Marichromatium purpuratum 984: one gene and its partners. The protein of the gene in region 2 interacts with the protein of the main gene of each other region in a pairwise test. Links are inferred from orthologs where the notes say so. Each region holds a gene or a part of one and is shown on either strand. Other genes may lie near its edges. The genes, in order: MARPU_RS01700, groL, grpE and aceE.

What was found.
Region 1: the proteins of groL (region 2) and MARPU_RS01700 interact in binary tests that used the Escherichia coli proteins (3 or more experiments, as listed by UniProt). The link is inferred for Marichromatium purpuratum 984 from one-to-one orthologs.
Region 3: the proteins of groL (region 2) and grpE interact in binary tests that used the Escherichia coli proteins (3 or more experiments, as listed by UniProt). The link is inferred for Marichromatium purpuratum 984 from one-to-one orthologs.
Region 4: the proteins of groL (region 2) and aceE interact in binary tests that used the Escherichia coli proteins (3 or more experiments, as listed by UniProt). The link is inferred for Marichromatium purpuratum 984 from one-to-one orthologs.

What each region holds. Positions count from the first base shown.
Region 1 is NZ_CP007031.1:369,632-373,616, forward strand. Bases 1-2,936 are described here. They hold MARPU_RS01700 (ABC transporter ATP-binding protein), read left to right. Parts: upstream 1-988; coding sequence 989-1,885; downstream 1,886-2,936. Other genes in these bases: MARPU_RS01695 (KpsF/GutQ family sugar-phosphate isomerase), read right to left, coding at 1-573; mlaE (lipid asymmetry maintenance ABC transporter permease subunit MlaE), read left to right, coding at 1,887-2,669; mlaD (outer membrane lipid asymmetry maintenance protein MlaD), read left to right, coding at 2,674-2,936. Outside these bases: more of mlaD, read left to right, coding at 2,937-3,141; MARPU_RS01715 (MlaC/ttg2D family ABC transporter substrate-binding protein), read left to right, coding at 3,141-3,761; MARPU_RS01720 (STAS domain-containing protein), read left to right, coding at 3,758-3,985. UniProt on the Escherichia coli protein: Part of the ABC transporter complex MlaFEDB, which is involved in a phospholipid transport pathway that maintains lipid asymmetry in the outer membrane by retrograde trafficking of phospholipids from the outer membrane to the inner membrane.
Region 2 is NZ_CP007031.1:255,024-258,903, reverse strand. The notes cover bases 776-3,606. They hold groL (chaperonin GroEL), read right to left. Parts: upstream 3,098-3,606; coding sequence 1,454-3,097; downstream 776-1,453. Other genes in these bases: groES (co-chaperone GroES), read right to left, coding at 3,160-3,450; MARPU_RS01130 (D-hexose-6-phosphate mutarotase), read right to left, coding at 776-1,008. In the rest of the region: glnE (bifunctional [glutamate--ammonia ligase]-adenylyl-L-tyrosine phosphorylase/[glutamate--ammonia-ligase] adenylyltransferase), read right to left, coding at 1-97; more of MARPU_RS01130, read right to left, coding at 115-775; MARPU_RS17810 (FxsA family protein), read right to left, coding at 3,727-3,880.
Region 3 is NZ_CP007031.1:2,194,980-2,198,856, forward strand. What follows is about bases 1-2,828. They hold grpE (nucleotide exchange factor GrpE), read right to left. Parts: upstream 1,832-2,828; coding sequence 1,169-1,831; downstream 1-1,168. Other genes in these bases: dnaK (molecular chaperone DnaK), read right to left, coding at 1-1,079; hrcA (heat-inducible transcriptional repressor HrcA), read right to left, coding at 1,914-2,828. In the rest of the region: more of hrcA, read right to left, coding at 2,829-2,969; MARPU_RS09700 (NAD(+) kinase), read left to right, coding at 3,217-3,877. UniProt on the Escherichia coli protein: Participates actively in the response to hyperosmotic and heat shock by preventing the aggregation of stress-denatured proteins, in association with DnaK and GrpE. It is the nucleotide exchange factor for DnaK and may function as a thermosensor.
Region 4 is NZ_CP007031.1:1,432,701-1,436,916, reverse strand. The notes cover bases 801-3,967. They hold aceE (pyruvate dehydrogenase (acetyl-transferring), homodimeric type), read left to right. Parts: upstream 801-1,112; coding sequence 1,113-3,767; downstream 3,768-3,967. Other genes in these bases: aceF (dihydrolipoyllysine-residue acetyltransferase), read left to right, coding at 3,798-3,967; MARPU_RS16590 (biliverdin-producing heme oxygenase), read left to right, coding at 801-985. Also shown: MARPU_RS06475 (GAF domain-containing protein), read right to left, coding at 1-232; more of MARPU_RS16590, read left to right, coding at 326-800; more of aceF, read left to right, coding at 3,968-4,216. UniProt on the Escherichia coli protein: Component of the pyruvate dehydrogenase (PDH) complex, that catalyzes the overall conversion of pyruvate to acetyl-CoA and CO(2).

The DNA of each region.
Region 1 (3,985 bases), 110 kb from region 2 along the record:
CGCCTCGAGCAGCGCCACGGCGAGCGCATCCCCCATCGCCAGCGTCGCGGTGGTGCTGGTGGTCGGCGCCAGGCCGAGCGGGCAGGCCTCGGCCGAGACGGTGACATCGAGATGGACGTCGGCCTCGCGCGCCAGGGTCGAGTCGCGCCGCCCGGTCATCGCGATCATCGGCACCCCGAGCCGCTTGAGCACCGGCAGGATGGTGAGCACCTCGGCGGTCTCGCCGGAGTTGGAGATCGCCACCACCACGTCGAGCGGGGTGATCATGCCCAGGTCACCGTGGCTGGCCTCGCCGGGGTGGACGAAGAAGGCCGGGCTGCCGGTGCTCGCCAGGGTGGCGGCGATCTTGCCGCCGATGTGTCCCGACTTGCCCATCCCGGTGACCACGATGCGCCCGGCGCAGGCGAGCATGTAGCGACAGGCGGTGACGAATGGGGTGTCGATCCGTGCGGCGAGCGCCGTGATCGCCTGGGCCTCGGTGTCGAGAACGGCGCGGGCGAGATCGATGATGCGATCGTGCTCGCCGGCATCGAGCGGCGCCAGACGGGCGCCGAGTTGTCGTCGTTCGGTCATGGTCTCGGGGATGGAGCCGATGAGTGGTCGGTCAAACCAGGAAAAATACACCATGCCACGCGGACATGTCGCATTGGGCGAGTGGGCGAGGGGCTGCCGCCAGCCGCCAGCCGCCAGGATTGAACCGCCAAGCCGCAAAGAGCGCAAAGGTGTTCAAGTGGTCGGCGACCAGCGGCCCGTGGTCAGGTGTCCTCAAGCGCCGGCGCCAATGGTGATGGCAGGCCGTGCTGTTGTCGAGGACGCACACCCACTGGCGACTGGAGGCTGGTCGCTGGAGACTCTACCTCTTCTTTGCGCCCTTCGCGGCTTGGCGGTTCAATCTTCTCGGTCGCTGGCCCTTTGCTTGACGCCCCGCGCCGGGGCCGCGAGAATTGCCTGCTTTGGCCGACCGATGCGTCGATAGCGACATTTCACCATGATGCCAAGCCAGGGCCCAGGCGGCGCGCCGGGCGTCCGGGTCGAGGACGCGTCTGCGGGCACCGATGAAGCCGCGCGGGCATCCGCCACCGACGATGTGCTGGTGCGGGTCCGCGACCTGAGCTTCCGCCGCGGCGAGCGGGTCATCTTCGACGGGCTCGATCTCGACATCCGTCGCGGCGCCGTGACTGCGGTGATGGGACCGAGCGGGACCGGCAAGACCACGCTGCTCAAACTGATCACCGGACAACTGCGTCCTGACGCCGGTCGCGTCGAGGTCGGCGGTGTGGCGGTGCACGAGCTCGACAAGAGTGCGCTCTATCGATTGCGCCGGCGTATGGGCATGCTGTTCCAGAGCGGGGCGCTGCTGACCGATCTCAACGTCTTCGATAACGTCGCCTATCCGCTGCGCGAGCACACCGACCTCTCGCCTTCGCTGCTGCGTAAGCTGGTATTGCTGAAGCTCGAGGCGGTGGGGCTGCGCGGCGCGCGCGCGCTGATGCCGAGCGAGCTGTCCGGCGGCATGGCGCGTCGGGTAGCGCTGGCGCGGGCGATCGCGCTCGACCCCGAGATGATCCTCTACGACGAGCCCTTCACCGGCCAGGACCCGATCTCCATGGGCGCGCTGGTGTCGCTGATCCGCCAGCTCAACGACGCGGCGAACCTCACTAGCGTGCTGGTGTCGCACGATGTGGCCGAGACCACGCGGATTGCCGATCATGTCTATCTGATCTCGCACGGTCGGGTGGTCGCCCAGGGCTCACCGGCCGAGATCGCCGCCGAGCGCTCGACCTGGGTGCGCCAGTTCATGGACGGCGAGGCCGACGGGCCGGTGCATTTCCACTATCCGGGGCCCTCGCTGGCCGAAGACCTGCTGAGCCGGGGAGGACGCTGAGATGTTGTTCGATCCCCTGGCGCGACTCGGTCGCGGTGGGCTCGATGCCCTGGCGCGCTTCGGACGCGCCCACCGGCTGCTGCTGGCGATGGTGCTCGGCATCGGTGAGGTGCTGCGCCGGCCGCGGCTGCTGATCGCACAGGTCTACAACGTCGGCGTGCTCTCGATGCTGATCGTCGGCGTCTCCGGGTTGTTCGTCGGCATGGTGCTGGCGCTGCAGGGCTACTATGTGCTGGCTCGCTTCGGCGCCGCCGAGAGCCTGGGGCTGATGGTCGCCGCCTCGCTGGTGCGTGAGCTCGGCCCGGTGGTCACCGCGCTGTTGGTGGCCGGTCGCGCGGGCTCGGCGCTGACCGCCGAGATCGGCCTGATGAAGGCCACCGAGCAGCTCGCCGGCCTGGAGCTGATGGCCGTCGATCCGGTGCGCCGGATCCTGGTGCCGCGGTTGTTCGGCGGGGTGTTGGCGATGCCGCTGCTGGCGGCGGTGTTCAGTGCCGTCGGCGTGATCGGCGGCTATTTCGTCGGCATCGGGCTGCTTGGCGTCGACGCTGGCGCCTTCTGGAGCCAGATGCAGTCGGCGGTCGATTTTCGCGAGGACGTGGTCAACGGTGTCATCAAGTCGCTGGTGTTCGGCGTGGTGGTGACCTGGATCGCGCTGTTCCAGGGCTATGACTGCAGCCCGACCTCCGAAGGCGTGAGCCGCGCGACCACCCGTACCGTGGTGCATGGCGCGCTGGCCGTGCTCGGGCTCGATTTCGTGCTCACCGCGTTGATGTTCGGAGGCTGATGAGATGGCAAGACAACGCAACATCGAGATCCTGGTCGGGGCCTTCATGGTCGCCGGCTTCGTCGCCCTGTTCTTCCTCGCGATGCAGGTCAGCAACCTCAATCTCGCCGGGGTCGACGAGGGCTATCGGCTCACCGCACGCTTTGCCAACGTCGGCAGCCTCAAGGCGCGTGCGCCGGTGAGCATGGCTGGGGTGCGGGTCGGTCGCGTGGAGGCGGTGGCCTTCGATCCCCGCACCTTCGAGGCGGTGGTGACGCTGCGTATCGACTCGGCGGTCGACAACCTGCCGATGGACACCTTCGCCAACGTCTTCACCTCCGGGCTGCTCGGTGAGCAATACGTTGCGCTCGAGCCCGGTGGCAGCCCCGATGTGCTGGGCGACGGCGACGAGATCATGCAGACCCAGTCGGCGATGATCCTCGAGCAGATGATCGGACAATTCCTATTCAGCAAGGCAAGCGGAGACGGCTGATGTTGCGGCAACGTCATTTTCTATTGCTGGTGACCCTGGTGCTGGCGAGCCTCGGCAGTGGTCTGGCGAGCGCGGCCCAGGAGTCGGCCACCGCCCTGGTCGAGCGCACTACCATGCGTATGCTCGACACCCTCGAGCAGCGCCGCGCCGAGATCGAGCGCGATCCGAGCCTGATCTATGGTCTGCTCGAGGACCAGGTCGCGCCCCATTTCGACTTCGTGCGCATCACCCAGGGCGCGGTCGGTCGCTATTGGCGCGAGGCCAGTCAGGCGCAGCGCCAGCGTTTGGTCGACAGCTTCAAGCAGGTGCTGATCCGCACCTATGCCCGCTCGCTGCTGAGCTATTCGGGCGAGGAGATCCGCTATCTGCCGGTGCGTCCGAGTTCGCGCCCGAACAGGGTGACAGTCGCCACCGAGGTGCAGCAGTCGGGCGGTTCGCCGATTCCGGTCGACTACCGTATGTACGACGGCGGCTCCGGCTGGAAGGTCTATGACGTGGTGATCAGCAACGCCAGCCTGGTCGGCAACTATCGCAGCGACTTCGCCACCGAGATCCGGCGCTCCGGGATCGACGGGCTGATCGCCCGGCTCGAGGACATGAACCTCAAGGGGCGCGAATGAGCGCCACTCGCCTGAGCGAGACCGGGCCGGGTCGCTGGCGTCTCGACGGCGTACTCGATCTCGCCACGGTCAGTCGGCTGACGCGCGAGGGCGAGGCGCTGCTGGGCGTGTCCGCGTCCGTCGAGGTCGACCTCGACGGGGTCCGCGCGGCTAACAGCGCCGGGCTGGCGCTGCTGCTCGAGTGGCTCGACCTCGCCCGGGCGCGCGGCGTCGCGCTGAGCTAT
Region 2 (3,880 bases):
GCGCGAAGACGGGGGAATCGGGCACCTCGACACCCGTCTCGGCGGCCCAGGCCAGCCAGTCCTGCCAGTGACTCTCGGTGACGGGTTCGGTGCTCATCGGTTGGTTCATCGGCGCTACAGGGTCTCGATCTGGTAGTCGGCACCGATGCGGCTTGCCGCGCCCGGCGCCAGGTTGAGGGTCTCGGAGGCGGTGTTGACCGTCTCCACGCAGAGGAAGCGGCGCGCGTCCTCGGGCGCGAGATCGTCGGCAAAACGGTGGATCTCGGTCGCGCCCGGGTTCCACACCACCCAGGTACGGCTGCCGCGCGCGCGCACCCGGATGCGTCGCCCCAGCACCGGATCGTCGAGCCACAGCGGACCGGGGGCGTCGAGATAGATACGATTGACCTCCTCGCCGCCGGCGCTCACCGGACCTTGCTGCCGACATGGCGCAACCGGCGCGCCCCGTGCCTTGTCCAGATAACACCGACCATCGAGCCCGTGCAAGCGAACCCGGTCGGACGCGCCGACGCGCAGATAGGTATGCAGCCCCTGGGTGAGCGTCCAGGGGTGATCGGCATCGTTGCGGGTCTCCAGGGTCAGCCCCAGGGTCGCCCCGACGCGAATCTCCAGCAAGAGCGTGCAGGGGTGCGGCCAGGCGGCGAGGGCCCCGGACTCCGGCACCAGACGCAGCCGCACCACCCCATCGGACTGGGGCGCACAGTCGAGCAGCCGCCAGTCGGCGGTGCGGGCGAAACCGTGGATCGGACCACCGTCCGGGTCGACCCCGAACCAGGGCCAGCACAGCGGGACCCCGCCCATGCGCTCGCGCCCGGGACGGAAGGCGGTGCGACTGCCGATGAACAGCAGGTCCTCGGCGCAACCGCGCGGTCGGTAGGCGAGCACCTGGGCCCGACGGACCGAGACCAGCGCCTCGGCCAGCGGGGTCTCGATCCGGGCGAGCAGATCGCCCGCCGCGGTCGCGACCAGCCGCACCCCGGCGCAGACCGCCTCCCCCACCTCACCCATCAGCCCCGCCCCCACGCGACGCAAACGAGCACCATGAACAGACGAGGGAAAGCGGGCGAGGACATCGGCGGCAACCTTCACGAATGCGGATTCGATCGATTATACGCCGCATGACGGGAGTGAGCGGCCAGCGGCCAGGATGTTGAACCGCAAAGCCGCAAAGTACGCAAAGGATCTCGAAAGCAGCCGGTCGTCAGTGGACTACATGCGCTCTTGCTATTGATTACAGCCATCTAGTGGTCTTGGCTTGCCACGCCGCAGGAAAAACAAGGAGAAAAAACCAACTCACCTTCGCGTTCTTCGCGGCTTTGCGGTTCAACCTTCCCGCGGCTGGCGACTGGCGACTGGCGACTGATAGCTGACGGCTGGCGGCTGAAAACCGCCCCAAACGAAAAAGGCCCCGCCGAAGCGGGGCCTTTCTTGTGGTGCGACGAACGCGCCGGGCTTACATCATGCCCATGCCGCCCATGCCGCCCATGCCGCCCATGTCAGGTGCGGCCGGAGCGTCTTCCTTCGGCTCATCGGCGACCATCGCCTCGGTGGTGATCATCAGACCAGCCACGGACGCGGCGTTCTGCAGCGCCGAGCGGGTGACCTTGGTCGGGTCGAGGATACCCATTTCGACCATGTCGCCGTACTCGCCGTTGGCGGCGTTGTAGCCGAAGTTGCCCTCACCCTCGGCGACCTTGTTGAGGATCACCGACGGCTCGTCACCGGCATTGGCGACGATCTGACGCAGCGGCTCTTCCATCGAACGACGGGCGATCTGGATGCCGACGTTGCGGTCGTGGTTGTCATCGGAGAGATCCTTGATGGCGGTCAGCGCACGCACCAGCGCGGTACCACCACCGGGGACGATGCCCTCCTCGACGGCGGCGCGGGTGGCGTGCAGCGCGTCCTCGACGCGGGCCTTCTTCTCCTTCATCTCCATCTCGGTAGCGGCACCGACCTTGATCACGGCCACACCACCGGCGAGCTTCGCCAGACGCTCCTGGAGCTTCTCGCGGTCGTAGTCCGAGGAGGTCTCCTCGACCTGCGCGCGGATCTGCTCGCAACGGTTCTTGATGTCGATCTCGGCGCCGGCGCCGTCGATGATGGTGGTCTCATCCTTGCCGACCTGGACCTTCTTGGCGGTGCCCAGCTCGTTGAGGGTGGCCTTCTCCAGCGACAGACCGACCTCTTCGGCGATCACGGTGGCGCCGGTGAGGATGGCGATGTCCTGCAGCATGGCCTTGCGACGATCACCGAAGCCCGGGGCCTTGACGGCGCAGACCTTGACGATGCCACGGATGGTGTTGACCACCAGGGTGGCCAGCGCCTCGCCCTCGACGTCCTCGGCGATGATCAGCAGCGGCTTGCCGGCCTTGGCGACGGCCTCGAGCACGGGGAGCAGATCACGGATGTTCGAGATCTTCTTGTCGAACAGCAGGATGTAGGGATCGTCCAGCTCGGCGCTCTGGCTCTGCTGGTTGTTGATGAAGTAGGGCGAGAGGTAGCCGCGGTCGAACTGCATGCCCTCGACGACGTCGAGTTCGTTGCTCAGCGAGGTACCGTCCTCGACGGTGATGACGCCTTCCTTGCCGACCTTCTCCATCGCCTCGGCGATGATCTTGCCGATCGACTCGTCGGAGTTGGCCGAGATGGTGCCGACCTGAGCGATCGCCTTGTTCTCGGTGCAGGGCTTGGAGAGACCACGCAGCTCGGCGGTGGCGGCCTCGACGGCCTTGTCCATGCCGCGCTTGAGGTCCATCGGGTTCATGCCGGCGGCAACCGCCTTCAGACCCTCGCGGACCATCGCCTGGGCAAGCACGGTCGCGGTGGTGGTGCCGTCACCGGCGATGTCGGAGGTCTGCGAGGCAACCTCCTTCACCATCTGCGCGCCCATGTTCTGGAACTTGTCGGCAAGCTCGATCTCCTTGGCCACGGAGACGCCGTCCTTGGTGACGGTCGGTGCGCCGAAGGACTTCTCCAGCACCACGTTGCGGCCCTTCGGACCCAGGGTCACCTTGACTGCGTCGGCGAGGACGTTGACGCCCTCCATCATGCGGGCGCGGGCGTCACCACCGAACTTCACGTCTTTTGCACTCATTGTCTAGCTTCCTCGAGTATGAATTCTGGTCGTATCGGAATGGATGCGGGGGAGCGCTCGGCTCAACCCTCGACGACACCCATGATGTCGTCCTCGCGCATCACCAAGAACTCCTGGCCGTCGAGCTTGACCTCGGTGCCGGAGTACTTGCCGAACAGCACACGGTCGCCGACCTTGACGTCGAGGCCACGGGCCTCACCGTTGTCGAGGATCTTGCCGTTGCCGACAGCGACCACCTCGCCCTGGATCGGCTTCTCGGTGGCCGAGTCCGGGATCACGATACCGGCGGCGGTGGTGCGCTCTTCTTCCATGCGACGGACGACGACGCGATCATGCAAGGGACGGATGTTCATTAAGGGCTCCTCGTAACGGTTGAGAAGTGGATCTATCTGTATCTAGAGCGCCACAGCGGTGGTGACCGAGGGTCTGTTAGCACTCACCTGAAACGAGTGCTAATAGTAGAGACAAAATCCATGCTGTCAAGGGTCCGATGACGGGCCGATCTCAACCACGAAAGTCAGCGACCGCAACGCAGGAACAAGGTCTGGCGGTGTCGGCAGAAAGGCGGGCGGGGGCGGCAGGGCGCGCCGTCACGACCAAGGCGCGACGGCGCGCGGGAGGAGCGCGAGTCAGTCCTCGCGACGGTAGTCACCCTCGATGACGCGGGGCTCGTCGGGGGAGCGGAAGGGGTCCTGCCCCTGCACCGTGGTCACCGAGATCCCACGCACGTAGCGCAGCACCAGCACCCGGCGCAGCGGCGGCACCAGCAGCAGGAAGCCGACG
Region 3 (3,877 bases), 1.9 Mb from region 2 along the record:
GTCTTGCCGAAGAACTCCTCGACCTTGGCCTGGACCTTGGGCATGCGGGTCTGGCCACCGACCAGGATCACCTCGTCGATCTCGCCGGCGGTGAGACCGGCGTCCTTCAGCGCGGTACGGCAGGGCGCGATGGTGCGATCGACCAGCTCCTCGACCAGCGACTCGAGCTTGGCGCGGGTGAGCTTGAGGTTGAGGTGCTTGGGACCGCTCTGGTCGGCGGTGATGTAGGGCAGGTTGATGTCGGTCTGCTGGCTCGAGGACAGCTCGATCTTGGCCTTCTCGGCGGCCTCCTTGAGACGCTGCAGCGCCAGCGGATCGTTGCGCAGATCGACGCCCTGCTCCTTCTTGAAGGACTCGACCAGGTGGTCGATGATGCGCAGGTCGAAGTCCTCGCCACCGAGGAAGGTGTCACCATTGGTCGAGAGCACCTCGAACTGGTGCTCGCCCTCGATCTCGGCGATCTCGATGATCGAGATGTCGAAGGTGCCGCCGCCGAGGTCGTAGACGGCGACCTTCTGGTCACCGCGCTGCTTGTCCATGCCGTAGGCCAGGGCCGCGGCGGTCGGCTCGTTGATGATGCGCTTGACGTCGAGCCCGGCGATGCGACCGGCGTCCTTGGTGGCCTGACGCTGCGAGTCGTTGAAGTAGGCCGGGACGGTGATCACCGCCTCGGTGATCTCGGCGCCGAGATAGTCCTCGGCGGTCTTCTTCATCTTCTGCAGCACCTTGGCCGAGATCTCCGGCGGCGCCATCTTCTTGCCGCTGACCTCGACCCAGGCGTCGCCGTTGTCGGCCTTGACGATCTTGTAGGGGACCATGTCCTTGTCCTTGCTGACGACCGAGTCGTCGAAGCGGCGGCCGATCAGACGCTTGACCGCGAACAGGGTGTTGGTCGGGTTGGTGACCGACTGACGCTTGGCCGACTGACCGACCAATACCTCACTGTCGTTGGTGTAGGCGATGATCGAGGGGGTGGTGCGATCACCCTCGGCGTTCTCGATGACCTTGACGCTGTCGCCCTCCATCACCGCCACGCAGGAGTTGGTGGTGCCGAGGTCGATACCGATGATTTTTCCCATGACTATGGTCTCCGAATGGTGTCGTATGGCGCCTTGGCGCCTGGCTGTTCGATCAGTTGGGGGAGGCCCCCAGGGCGTTCAAGCGATGCTCAGGCGGGCTGCTGGGAGACCAGCACCAGTGCCGGACGCACCAGTCGGCCGTTGAGCATGTAGCCCTTCTGGATCACCCCCACCACGGTGTTCGGCGCGACGTCCTCGCGCGGCTGCATCGACATCGCCTGATGGAACTCGGGGTCGAAGGGCTGATCGATCGGATCGACCTGCGCCACTCCGAACTTGTCCATCACGTCGCCGAGCAGCTTCAGTGTCAGCTCCGTGCCCTCGCGCAGCTTGGCGACGTCGGCCGCCTCGTCCTGCGCCGCCTGGTGCCCCAGCTCGAGGCTGTCGCGCACCCCCAGCAGTTCGCGCACGAAGCCGTCGAGGGCGAACTTGTGCGCCTTCTCCAGCTCGTTGGCGTGACGCCGCTTGAGGTTCTCGCCCTCGGCGTGGACGCGCAGCAGCTGCTCGCGCAGTCCCTCGGCCTCGGCGCGCGCCTCGGCCAGCGCCGCACCGAGTTCCTCGGCGCTCGGCGCCGCCGGCTCGTCGGGGGCGACCTGCTGCTCGCCCTCGGGGGCGCTGTCCTCGACCGGCGTCTCGACCTCGACCTCGGCCGAGGCCTCGGCGTAAGCCGAGACCGCGGCGCGGTTGACCGCCTCGTCGCCCTGGCCCTGCTGCTCGGGCTGTTGCTCGGGGCGCTTCTGCTCTGGGTTCATTGTGACCTCCGAAATTCCGTAAACGACCACGCCACCACGTCGGACACGGACGCGGCAGCGCGTGATGAAACCTTGTCTCGCGCTAATTCTGACGCAACGCCGCAGCCAGCAGCCGCGCCGTGACATCGACGATCGGGATCACCCGCTGGTAGTCCATGCGGGTCGGGCCGATCACCCCCAGCACGCCGACCACCTCGCCCTCGACCCGATAGGTGGTGGAGACCACGCTGCAGTCGTCGAGCAGCGCGTAGCCCGACTCCTCGCCGATGAAGATCTGCACCCCGTCGGCGGCGATGCAGCGATCGAGGATGTGGAGGATCTCGCGCTTCTCATTGAAGGCCTCGAACAGCTGCTTGAGCCGGTCCATGCTGGAGAGTTCACCGAACTCCATCAGATTGGTCTGCCCGGCGATGTAGCAGTCGTCCTTGCGATCGGCATCCTCCACCACCCGATGGGCGAGCACCGCCGCCTGCATCATCAACTGGTCCATGTTCTCGTGGGTGCGCTTGAGATCCTCGAGCAGTCGTCGGCGCACCTCGTTGATGTCCTGTCCGGTGAACATCTGATTGAGATAGTTGGCCGACTGCTCGAGCTGCGCGGGTGAGAAGCGACGATCGGTGTTGATGATGCGGTTGTGGACCTCACCCTCGGTGGTGATCAGGATCGCCAGCACCCGGGTGTCGGACAGCGGCACCAGCTCGATCTGGCGAAAGGCGTTGCGCTCGTGACGCGGCAGCATCACCACCCCGGCCAGATGGGTGACCCCGGAGAGCAGGTTGGAGGCGGTCTCCACCAGCGACTTGGCATCCATCCCCGGCACGAAGGTGCTGCGCAGCGAGGCGATGTCGCGCGCCGAGGGCGGACTGACCGTCAGCAGCGAGTCGACGAACAGTCGATACCCGGCCGCCGTCGGCACCCGCCCGGCCGAGGTGTGGGGCGAGATCAGCAGCCCCAGGTCCTCGAGATCGGCCATCACGTTGCGCACCGTCGCCGGACTGAGATCGAGACCGGTATCCTTGGCCAGGGTCCGGGAGCCGACCGGCTGACCGTCCCTGATGTAGCGCTCGACCAACGCCTTCAGGAACAGCAGCGCCCGCTCGCTCACCGGGGATTCGAACTGTCGCGTCTCGCCTGCCAAGGTTTCAGCCGTCTACATCACTGGATCGCGCGGATGGACCATCGCCGAACCCCGCCTGCGCCTGCCTTGCGGCCTTGGACATCAGAGGGATCGACCCCGTTAGCACTCACCGTGAGAGAGTGCTAACACAGGAATTTAGGGATTTGCTCCTACCCTGTCAAGGCTGCCCCCGGACGCCTATTGGCGTGTCTGGCCGCCCATGCTAACGTTTATCGGTCCCGCCGTCCCCAACCCCACACAGAACTCCATGGCGCATTTCCAGACCATCGGCATCATCGGCAAGCAAGGCGATCCCGACAAGGCACGCAGCACCCTTTGCACCCTCTGCGCCTATCTGCGCGCGCACGCGCTCGAGGTGCTGCTCGACGCCGAGAGCGCCCATCTGCTCGATGCCCCCGTCGGCGCCGCGCGCCCGCTCGACGAACTCGGCGAGCGCTGCGACCTGGTGATCGTAGTCGGCGGCGACGGCACCCTGCTGCACGCCGCGCGCGTGCTCGCCGCGCACGACGTGCCCCTGGTCGGGATCAACCTCGGGCGCCTCGGCTTCCTCGCCGACGTCTCGCCCGAGGAGATCGGCTCGGTGCTCGAGCGCATCCTCGAGGGTGAGTACAAGACCGACTCGCGCGCCATGCTCGAGGCGCGCATCCACTGCGACCAGACCCCGCCGCGCCGCTCCTGCGCGCTCAACGACGTGGTCATCCACAAGTGGAACACCGCGCGGATGATCGAGTTCGAGACCTATGTCGACGGTGTCTTCGTCAACGCCCAGCGCTCCGACGGGCTGATCATCGCCACCCCCACCGGCTCGACCGCCTACGCCCTCTCCGGCGGCGGTCCGCTGATCGACCCCGGACTCGAGGCCATCGTGCTGGTGCCGATCTGCCCTCACGACCTCGCCCACCGCCCGC
Region 4 (4,216 bases), 1.2 Mb from region 2 along the record:
CGGGAGACTCGGACGGTGGCGGAAAGTCGGGGAGCAGCGTGGTCAATGGCCGACCGAGCACCGCTTGCGGCTTCTCGCCGAGCCAGTCCGCCAGATTGGCGCTAGCGAAACGGATCCGCGCATCGCCGGGACGACCGCCCAGCAACGCCCCGCAGGGCTGGATCGACTGCGCACGCTGCAGCTGCTCGCGCTCGCACTCGGCGATGAACCCCTGTGTCGCCAGCTCACTCATCTCTCCGACCCTCTCGACCGATCATGTCCAGCCATCGACGCGCAGGGCCAATGCTACACTGCTTGTGCCCTCATGGAGCAGGAGCGCGCCGCAATGAGCCAAGCCCCACGACCGATATCGTCGCCTCCCGCCGCCAGTCTGGCGGCAGCCCTGCGTCAGGCCACCGCCGCCGCGCACCGCACCATTGAGGCGCTGCCGCTGTCCAGACGCCTCCTCGCCCCGGACCTGACCCTGGACGAGTACCACGACTATCTCGATCGTCTGACACGACTCCACCAGGTCCTCGAACCCCATCTCACGACGATCGTGCCGAGCGCGCTGCGACAACGCCTCGGGGTCCGTCCGCGACTCGCGGCACTGCGCGACGATCTTGCCCGCCTCGGCGCCAAACCCGCCGCCTCGCACCACATCGCACCCGCACGACTGTGTGCCGAACAACGGCCCGACTGCGGTGTCGGGGCATTCTATGTCCTCGAGGGTTCGACACTCGGCGGACACCTCATCGCTCGCCGTCTGCGCGCGCGCTTCGGCGCACACTTCACCGCCACCGGTGCACTCGACCCGTACGGCACCGAAGTCGGGGCGCACTGGCGAGCGTTCACCCTCGCGCTCGACGCACTCGAACACGAGGGTCGGGTCGCCCGCTCGCTGGTACTGCATGGCGCCATGACCACTTTCGGCGACATCGAGCGCACGCTATCCCTCGCGACCCTTGATATGGGGCGAGCACGGGCGCAGGCAAGGAAGGGATAAGACAGAACAATCGATCAGCGATCATTAATATTAAGAAAATGGATCTTTAGTATTTAATTTTCACAAAAGGTCAGTATACTGCGACCCTGCTCGTGCGATTGCATTGGACCTTCTTCCGGGAACCGTCATGACCAAGCAGCCCGATATCGACCCCCAGGAAACCCAGGAATGGCTCGACGCGCTCGATGCCGTGTTCGAGAACGAAGGGGTCGACCGCGCCCACTTCCTGCTCGAGCGGCTGATCGACAAGGCGCGCCGCTCCGGGGCCTACCAGCCCTACAGCGCCAACACCGCCTATCTCAACACCATCCCCGTCCACCAGGAGCAACGCTTCCCCGGCGACTTGGCGATGGAGCGACGCATCCGTTCCTTCGTGCGCTGGAACGCGATGGCGATGGTGATCCAGGCCAACCGGCTGTCGACCGAACTCGGTGGCCACATCGCCAGCTTCGCCTCCTCGGCCACCCTGCTCGATGTCGCCTACAACCACTTCCTGCGCGCGCGCGGCGAGCAGCACGGCGGTGACCTGGTGTTCCTGCAGGGACACTCGGCCCCGGGCATCTATGCCCGCGCCTATCTGGAGGGACGGATCAGCGAGGAACAGCTCTACAACTTCCGCCAGGAGGTCGACGGCAACGGCCTACCCTCCTACCCCCACCCCTGGCTGATGCCCGAGTTCTGGCAGTTCCCCACCGTATCGATGGGGCTGGGTCCGCTGATGGCCATCTACCAGGCGCGCTTCATGCGCTATCTCGACCATCGAGGACTGATCGACAGCGCCGATCGCAGGGTCTGGGCCTTCCTCGGCGACGGCGAGATGGACGAACCCGAGTCGCTCGGCGCGATCTCGCTGGCCGCGCGCGAGCGCCTCGACAACCTGGTGTTCGTGGTCAACTGCAACCTGCAGCGCCTCGACGGCCCGGTGCGCGGCAACGCCAAGATCATCCAGGAACTGGAGGCGGTGTTCCGTGGCGCCGGGTGGAACGTCATCAAGGTGGTCTGGGGGCGTTACTGGGACCCGTTGTTCGCCCGCGACAAGCAGGGCCTGCTGCTCAAGCGCATGGAAGAATGCGTCGACGGCGACTATCAGGCCTACAAGGCCAAGGGTGGCGCCTATACCCGCGAGCACTTCTTCGGCAAGTACCCGGAGCTGCGCGAACTGGTCGCCAACATGACCGACGAGGACATCTGGCGGCTCAATCGCGGCGGACACGACCCGATCAAGGTCTACAACGCCTATCTCGCCGCGACCACGGCGAACGGCAAGCCCACCGTGATCCTCGCCAAGACGGTCAAGGGCTACGGCATGGGCGTGGCCGGCGAGGGCATGAACATCACCCACTCGCAGAAGAAGATGGGCGAGGTCGCGCTCAAGGCCTTCCGCGACCGCTTCAACATCCCCATCTCCGACGACCAGATCGGCGCCGCACCCTTCTACAAACCCGCCGACGACAGCCCTGAGATGGCCTATCTGCGCGAGCGCGAGGCCGAGCGCGGCGGCCACCTGCCGGCGCGCAAGGTCGAGGCGCCGGCGCTCGAGATCCCGCCGCTGGCGCGCTTCGAGTCGCTGCTGCAGGGCAGTGGCGAGAAGGAGATGTCGACCACCATGGCCTTCGTGCGGCTGCTCAACCTGATCATCCGCGACCCCGGGATCGGCCGCTACGTCGTCCCCATCGTCCCCGACGAGGCGCGCACCTTCGGCATGGAGGGGATGTTCCGCCAGCTCGGCATCTACTCCTCGCAGGGGCAGCTCTACGAGCCGGTCGACGCCGATCAGGTGATGTTCTACCGCGAGGACAAGCAGGGGCAGATCCTCCAGGAGGGGATCAACGAGGCCGGCGCCATGTCCTCCTGGATCGCCGCGGCCACGGCCTACGCCAACCACGGCCAGAGCATGATCCCCTTCTACATCTACTACTCGATGTTCGGCTTCCAGCGCATCGGCGATCTGGCCTGGGCCGCCGGCGACATGCGCGCGCGCGGCTTCCTCATCGGCGGCACCGCCGGGCGCACCACCCTCGCCGGCGAGGGGCTGCAGCACCAGGACGGTCACAGCCCGGTGCTCGCCGCCACCCTCCCCAACTGCATCACCTACGACCCCGCCTACGCCTACGAGCTGGCGGTGATCGTGCAGGACGGCATGCGGCGGATGTACCAGGCGCAGGAGGACCGCTTCTACTACATCACCGCGATGAACGAGAACTACGTCCAGCCGCCGATGCCCGAGGGCGCCGAGACCGGCATCCTCAAGGGGCTGCATCGCGTCCATGTCGCCGAGCAGGGCGCGCACCGCGTGCAGTTGCTCGGCGCCGGCGCCATCCTCCGCGAGACCCTCGCCGCCGCCGAGCTGCTGGCGCGCGACTTCGACATCGCCGCCGACGTGTGGAGCGTGACCAGCTTCAACGAACTGCGCCGCGACGGCATCGACGCCGAGCGCTGGAACCGACTCCACCCCGAGCAGCCCCCGCGCACCAGCTATGTCGAGACCCAGCTCGCCGCCACCGAGGGACCGGTGATCGCCGCCACCGACTATATCCGCGCCTATGCCGAGCAGATCCGCCCGCACGTCCCGCGCGCCTATGTCACCCTCGGCACCGACGGCTTCGGGCGCAGCGATACCCGCAGCCAGCTGCGCCGCTTCTTCGAGGTCAATCGCCACTATGTCGTGCTGGCCGCGCTCAAGGCCCTCGCCGACGCCGGCACCCTCCCGGCGGCGCGGGTCAGCGAGGCGATCGAGCGCTATCGCATCGACCCGGAGAAGCCCAACCCGACGACGGTCTGAGACCGCCCGTACAGCATTGGAGGACATCGAGTGGCCACCGTCGAAGACATCCTGCTACCCGACATCGGGGACTTCACCGACGTCGAGATCATCGAGATCCTGGTCGCCCCCGGCGACCGCATCGAGGCGGAGCAATCCATCCTCACCCTGGAGAGCGACAAGGCGACGATCGAGATCCCGGCGCCACGCGCCGGGGTGGTCGAGCGCGTCGAGGTCGCCGTCGGCGATCGGGTGAGCATGGGCGCCCCGTTGCTCAGCATCCGCCCGACCGACACCCCGGCGCAGACACCCAGTGCCGCGCCGCAGCCTGCGCGCGAGGCGGCACCACCGCCCGCGCCCGCGCCGGAAACTGTGCCAGCGACACGAGAGCCGACCACGAGCACGCCCCTCACCGCGACGGCGACCGAAGACACCGCGGTGCTGCTGCCCGACATCGGCGACTTCTCCGA